2 linked regions of the Methylorubrum populi genome follow. The protein of the gene in region 1 binds, or shares a complex with, the protein of each later gene. Links are inferred from orthologs where the notes say so. Each region holds a gene or a part of one and is shown on either strand. Other genes may lie near its edges. The genes, in order: meaB and scpA.

The links.
Region 2: the proteins of meaB (region 1) and scpA are in contact, whole or in part, in a crystal structure (PDB 8DPB), measured with the Methylorubrum extorquens proteins. The link is inferred for Methylorubrum populi from one-to-one orthologs. Residues at the interface, in SOR26638.1 of Methylorubrum extorquens: Arg20, Ala21, Ala24, Arg25, Thr28, Ser32, Arg33, Arg34, His37, Thr98, Gly99, Gly100, Ser101, Ile102, Leu103, Lys106, Thr107, Ala110, Ala113, Ile114, Asp115, Arg116, Ala118, Phe119, Ile120, Arg121, Pro122, Pro124; in SOR27001.1 of Methylorubrum extorquens: Glu577, Glu578, Asn579, Asp580, Gly581, Arg582, Arg583, Arg585, His596, Ala604, Ser605, Ala608, Asp609, Gly611, Phe612, Asp613, Val614, Asp615, Ile616, Gly617, Pro618, Leu619, Glu625, Arg628, Gln629, Val631, Glu632, Asn633, Asp634, Glu661.

Annotation. Positions count from the first base shown.
Region 1 is NZ_AP014809.1:378,351-381,432, reverse strand. The notes cover bases 312-3,082. They hold meaB (methylmalonyl Co-A mutase-associated GTPase MeaB), read left to right. Parts: upstream 312-1,087; coding sequence 1,088-2,077; downstream 2,078-3,082. Other genes in these bases: leuD (3-isopropylmalate dehydratase small subunit), read right to left, coding at 2,703-3,082; MPPM_RS01705 (pyroglutamyl-peptidase I), read left to right, coding at 2,074-2,721; MPPM_RS01715 (alpha/beta hydrolase), read right to left, coding at 312-941. In the rest of the region: more of MPPM_RS01715, read right to left, coding at 1-311. UniProt on the Escherichia coli protein: Binds and hydrolyzes GTP. Likely functions as a G-protein chaperone that assists AdoCbl cofactor delivery to the methylmalonyl-CoA mutase (MCM) ScpA and reactivation of the enzyme during catalysis.
Region 2 is NZ_AP014809.1:5,605,741-5,608,965, reverse strand. What follows is about bases 54-2,967. They hold scpA (methylmalonyl-CoA mutase), read left to right. Parts: upstream 54-384; coding sequence 385-2,550; downstream 2,551-2,967. Other genes in these bases: MPPM_RS26105 (mannose-1-phosphate guanylyltransferase/mannose-6-phosphate isomerase), read left to right, coding at 2,734-2,967; MPPM_RS26115 (hypothetical protein), read left to right, coding at 54-278. In the rest of the region: more of MPPM_RS26115, read left to right, coding at 1-53; more of MPPM_RS26105, read left to right, coding at 2,968-3,225. UniProt on the Escherichia coli protein: Catalyzes the interconversion of succinyl-CoA and methylmalonyl-CoA. Could be part of a pathway that converts succinate to propionate.

The sequences.
Region 1 (3,082 bases):
CCGTAATCCGACGCGTCGGCCACGCGCACGCCGAGCGCTTCCAGGCGCTCCCGGTCGGCGGCGCCCGCGCGGACGACGCCGCCGGCGATCGCGCCCGACAGTTCGAGCGCTCGGTCGTTTGTGGCCGAGATGACGGTGATGCGCTTGGCGTCCGGCCCCAGGCGCTCGACGCCGTTGGCGAACAGGTCGATATCGATGTCGGGCGCGGCGAGCACCACCGCGCCGATCCGCGCGACGGCCGCCTCGCCCGCCTCGACCCGCAGCATGCGCAGCGTCTCCAGCGTGAGGAGCGTGCCCATCGAGTGGGCGACGATGTGGATGCGCCCGCCGCTCGGCGTGGTCGCCACGGTCTTCAGAAGATCCTCGAAGGCGTCGCGGGACCACAGGGCGCTCTCGCGGTCGTAGCCGTAATCGAAGGTCGCCGCGGCCGAGGGCCAGGTGAACAGCGCCGAGGCGCCGTTGAAGCGGATCCCGTCCGAGAGGCGGGCGGCGCTGATCGCCGCCGATTCGAAGCTCTCGCGGTATCCGTGGACGTAGATCAGCACGTCGCGGCCGAAGGCCGACTGCGCGAAGGCAGCCGCGGCGCCGGGACCGGTCGTGACCTCGCCGACGGAGCGGACGCCCCAGTCGCCGCCCACCACCGCCGAGACCTTGCCGATCAACGAGCGGTCCGGCGCCGACATGCGCGCCTCGGCGAAGCTCAGGCCCCTCCCGCGCTCGGAGCCGAAAAACGGCGCCTTGGGCGGATTTCCGGAGGCTGGACGGCGGGTCGTGGCGACGAGGAGCACCGGGCTCACGTCGAGCGCCGACTGCGTCTCGCCGACGGTGCCGGTGGCGAGTCCGTCCATGACGCAGGCCGACAGGGCGGGGGAGAGGCCGGCCACGCCGGCCAGGCCGATCAGGCGCAGGAGGGAGCGGCGGGTGGCGTCGGAGGGCTGCATGAGCGGTTTCGGATCCCCGAAAAATCCCGTTCCGGTGGCAGGCCGGTGCCGGGCGCTCCTTCCTCGCGCATGATCTTGGCCGTGGCGGGGCACGATTGGGATTTTGAGCACTCGACGCCCGCCCGCGGCCCCGGCATGAAGGAGCGATGAGCGCGACCCTTCCCGACATGGATCACATCCGCGAGCGGCTTCTGGCCGGCGACCGGGCGGCGCTCGCGCGTGCCATTACCCTCGCCGAGTCGCGCCGGGCCGATCACCGGGCGGCGGTGCGTGACCTGATCGATGCCGTGCTGCCGCAGACCGGGCGGGCGATCAGGGTCGGCATCACCGGAGTGCCCGGTGTCGGCAAATCGACCACGATCGATGCGCTGGGCTCGCTGCTGACGCAGGCCGGGCACAAGGTGGCGGTGCTGGCGGTGGACCCGTCCTCGACCCGCACTGGCGGCTCGATCCTCGGCGACAAGACGCGGATGGCGCGGCTCGCCATCGACCGCAACGCCTTCATTCGGCCCTCGCCCTCCTCAGGCACGCTGGGCGGTGTCGCGGCCAAGACCCGCGAGACGATGCTGTTGTGCGAGGCGGCCGGCTTCGACGTGATCCTCGTCGAGACGGTCGGTGTCGGCCAGTCCGAGACGGCGGTGGCGGACCTGACCGACTTCTTCCTCGTGCTGATGCTGCCGGGCGCGGGCGACGAGCTGCAGGGCATCAAGAAGGGCATCCTCGAACTCGCCGACATGATCGCGGTCAACAAGGCCGATGACGGCGAGGGCGAGCGCCGCGCCAACGCGGCCGCCTCCGAGTACCGTGCCGCGCTCCACATCCTGACGCCGCCCTCCGCCACTTGGACGCCGCCGGTCGTCACGATCTCCGGCCTTCACGGAAAGGGGCTCGATTCTCTCTGGTCCCGCATCGAGGACCATCGCGCCAAGCTGACGGCGACCGGCGAGATCGCCAGGAAGCGGCGCGAGCAGGACGTGAAATGGATGTGGGCGCTGGTCCACGAGCGTCTGCACCAGCGCCTCGTCGGGAGCGCCGAGGTGCGCCAAGCGACCGCCGACGCCGAGCGAGCGGTCGCCGGCGGCGAGCATTCGCCCGCCGCCGGTGCGGATGCGATCGCCGCGCTGATCGGTCTGTGAGCCGCCTGCTCATCACGGGATTCGGTCCGTTTCCGACCGTGCCCGACAATCCGAGTGGGCGCCTCGCGCGGCGGCTGGCGGCGTCGCCGCATCTGCGCCGCATCCTCGGGGAGGCGCCGGACTGCCTCGTGCTCAACACCCGTTACGGTGCCCTCGATACGCAGCTCGCTCCGGTCCTGGCGAAGAGGCCGAGCGCGGTTCTGATGATCGGCGTCGCCGCGCGCCGCCCCCGCGTCTGCGTCGAGATCCGCGCGGTGAACCGGGTCAGCCGCCTGTTCCCCGATACGGAGGGAAGGGTGAGCCGAACTCTGGCCTTCGAGCCGGACGGCCCTGCGCAGAGGCCCAGCCCGGCCGCACTCGCGGTCCGGATCGCGCTGAAGCGGGCCGGGCTCGACGCTGCGGCCTCGCGCGATGCCGGGCGCTACCTGTGCAACGCCTCCTATTACCGTGTCCTGGAGCAGGGCTGCCCGGCGGTATTCCTGCATATCCCGATGCCGCCGCGCACGCGGCGGCCGAAGCCCGGGGGAGGGCGCCGCCGGCCCGCGCCCGATCGTTGGGCCCAAGCCTTCACCGAGGCGGCGCGGGTGCTCGCCCTGCGGGGCAGGGCGCGGCCGTCAGCGGCTCCTCAGGCCCATTCGCGCTGAGCGAGCTTCGCCTCGTAGGCGTCGATCGCCGGGGCCTTCTGATCAAGGGTCAGGCCGATTTCGTCGAGGCCGTTGAGCAGATTGTGCTTGCGGCCCTCGTCGATCTCGAAATGCAGGGTGCCACCGTCCGGGCCCTTGATGGTCTGCGCCGCGAGATCGATCGTCAACGTGGCGTTGGCGCCGCGCTCGGCATCCTCGAACAGCTTCTCCAGTTCGTCCGGCGAGACCACGATCGCCAGGATGCCGTTCTTGGCGCAGTTGTTGAAGAAGATGTCGGCAAAGCTCGTGGAGATCACGCAGCGGATGCCGAAATCCGCGAGCGCCCAGGGCGCATGCTCGCGCGACGAGCCGCAGCCGAAAT
Region 2 (3,225 bases), 5.2 Mb from region 1 along the record:
GCCTCGCGTGGCCGGCCCTGGTCATCGGCGTGGTCGGCCTGATCGGGATCGTGCTGGCCTTCGTCAGCCTGTTTTCCGGCGAGGGCGGCTCGCACCATTTCGATTGCGACTGGCCTTGCGACTGCGCCGGCCGGGAGAAGCGGGCCGAGCGGCTCAAAGCTCTGATCGCCCAGCGCCGGGCGTGGCTCGCGGCGCCTTCGGGGCCGGCTCCAAGCGTGCGCTGGGATGCGCGCGGGCGCCACCACGTGACAGGAAGCCGGCGCAAGCGCGGCCGGTGAGCCCCGCCTTATGGACAGTAGCCGCGTTTGGTGGCTTGCCTATAATGCTCAAAAAAAATCCATCGTCTCGGCTGATGCCGAGACTGACGCCAGGAACAGCTGCACGATGAGCTCCCGGATCCCCGATTTCGCCTCCGTCGCCTACGCGGCCGACGGCTTCAAGGCGCCGCCTCCGCCGGCCGGGGAGCCGTGGATGACGCCCGAGGGCATTCCGGTGAAGGGCTTCTACGGCCCCGAGGATCGGGAGGGGTGCGAGGGGATCGACTCGTTCCCCGGCCTGCCGCCCTATCTTCGTGGCCCCTATCCGGCGATGTACGTCACCCAGCCCTGGACGATCCGGCAATATGCCGGCTTCTCCACCGCCGAGGATTCGAATGCCTTCTACCGGCGCAATCTCGCGGCGGGCCAGAAGGGCCTCTCGGTCGCCTTCGACCTCGCCACCCACCGCGGCTACGATTCGGACCACCCGCGCGTCTCGGGCGATGTCGGCATGGCGGGCGTCGCGATCGACTCGATCTACGACATGCGCACGCTGTTCTCCGGCATCCCGCTGGACGAGATGACCGTGTCGATGACGATGAACGGCGCGGTGCTGCCCGTCCTCGCCCTCTACATCGTCGCGGCCGAGGAGCAGGGCGTGCCGCCCGAAAAGCTCGCCGGCACGATCCAGAACGACATCCTGAAAGAGTTCATGGTCCGCAACACCTACATCTATCCCCCCAAGGGATCGATGCGGATCATCTCCGATATCTTCGGCTACACCTCGAAGAACATGCCGAAGTTCAACTCGATCTCGATCTCCGGCTACCATATGCAGGAGGCCGGGGCGACGCAGGACCTCGAACTCGCCTACACGCTCGCCGACGGCGTCGAGTACATCAAGGCGGGGCTCGCCGCGGGCCTGACCATCGACCAGTTCGCACCGCGCCTGTCGTTCTTCTGGGCGATCGGGATGAACTTCTTCATGGAGATCGCCAAGATGCGGGCCGCGCGCCTGATCTGGGCGAAGCTCGTCAAGGAGTTCGAGCCCAAGAGCGACAAGTCTCTGCCGCTGCGCACGCATTCGCAGACCAGCGGATGGTCGCTGACCGCGCAGGACGTGTTCAACAACGTCACCCGCACCTGCATCGAGGCGATGGCGGCGACGCAGGGCGGCACCCAGTCGCTCCACACCAACGCGCTCGACGAGGCTCTGGCACTGCCCACTGACTTTTCGGCCCGCATCGCCCGCAACACCCAGCTCTTCCTGCAACAGGAGAGCGGCACGACGCGGATCATCGATCCGTGGGGCGGCTCCTACTATGTCGAGCGGCTGACCCGGGACATCGCTGCGCGGGCCTGGGAGCATATCCGCGAGGTCGAGGCGCTCGGCGGCATGGCCAAGGCGATCGAGGCCGGCATCCCGAAGCTGCGCATCGAGGAGGCGGCCGCCCGCGCCCAGGCGCGGATCGATTCCGGCCGCCAGACCATCGTCGGCATCAACAAGTACAAACCCGATGACGAGATGAAGATCGACTTGCTTCGCGTCGACAATGCCGACGTGCGCGCCAAGCAGATCGACAAGCTCAAGCGCCTGCGCGCCGAGCGCAACCAGGCCGATGTCGATGCGGCGCTGGCCGCGCTGACGAAGGCCGCGGACGGCGAGGGCAACCTGCTCGAACTGGCGGTGAACGCCGCGCGGGCCAAGGCCACGGTCGGCGAGATCTCGGAGGCGCTGGAGAAGGCGTGGGGCCGTCACCGCGCCGAGATCCGCTCGATCTCGGGCGTGTACAAGCGGGAGGTGGGCGGCATGTCGCCGGTGGTGGAGAAGGTCCGCGGCCTCGTCGAGGCCTTCGAGGAGAATGACGGGCGGCGCCCGCGCATCCTGGTCGCCAAGATGGGCCAGGATGGGCACGACCGCGGCCAGAAGGTGATCGCCTCGGCGTTTGCCGATCTCGGCTTCGACGTCGATATCGGGCCACTCTTCGCCACCCCCGACGAGGCGGCGCGGCAGGCGGTGGAGAACGACGTGCACATCGTCGGCGTCTCCTCGCTCGCGGCGGGCCACCTGACCCTCGTGCCGGAACTGAAGGCCGCCCTGAAGGCGGAAGGGCGCGACGACGTGATGATCGTGGTCGGCGGCGTCATCCCGCCGGGCGATTACGACGCGCTCTACGCCGCGGGCGCCTCGGCCATCTTCCCGCCGGGCACGGTGATCGCGGAGGCGGCGGTGAAGCTGCTAGGCGAACTCAACGATCGCCTCGGCTACGGCGAGCGTCAGGCGGCGGAGTAACCGACCTCACCTCGACCGGCGGGGACGATGCCCCCGCCTTTCGTTCGAATTTACCTGAATTCCAGGCGGCGCCGCACCTCGTGTGGTGCCGCCTCGGTGGATCGGCTAAAACGGCAGGGCATGTTCGCGCCCGCCGTCCGCTTGGCTCTCGGCAGCGCTCCCGTTCTTCGAAGGTGTTGGGCGATGGCCGAGGCGGACCGGGAAAAGATCCTGCCCGTGATCCTGTGCGGCGGCTCGGGCACGCGGCTGTGGCCGGCCTCGCGCGAGAGCATGCCCAAGCAGTTCACGCCGCTCGTGGATCCCGCGACCTCGACCTTCCAGGCGACCGTCCGCCGCGTCGCCGACGGGAGCGTGTTCGCCAAGCCGACCGTGATCGCTTCGGCCGAATCCCGCTTCATCGTCGCCGAGCAACTCGCGCAGAGCGGGATCGGTGCCGACATCCTGCTCGAACCCGAGCGGCGCGACTCCGCCGCCGCCGTGGCGGTGGCCGCCCTTTACGGCGCGCGCCGGGGGCCAGGGACGGTGGTGCTGGTGATGGCCGCCGATCACGTGATCGAGGATGCCGCCGCCTTCGCGCGCGCCGCGCAGGAGGCGGCGCTGGGCGCCCGGCTCGGCCAGATCATGACGCTCGGCATCACCCCGACCCGGCCGGCGACCGAGTACGGCTATATCCGC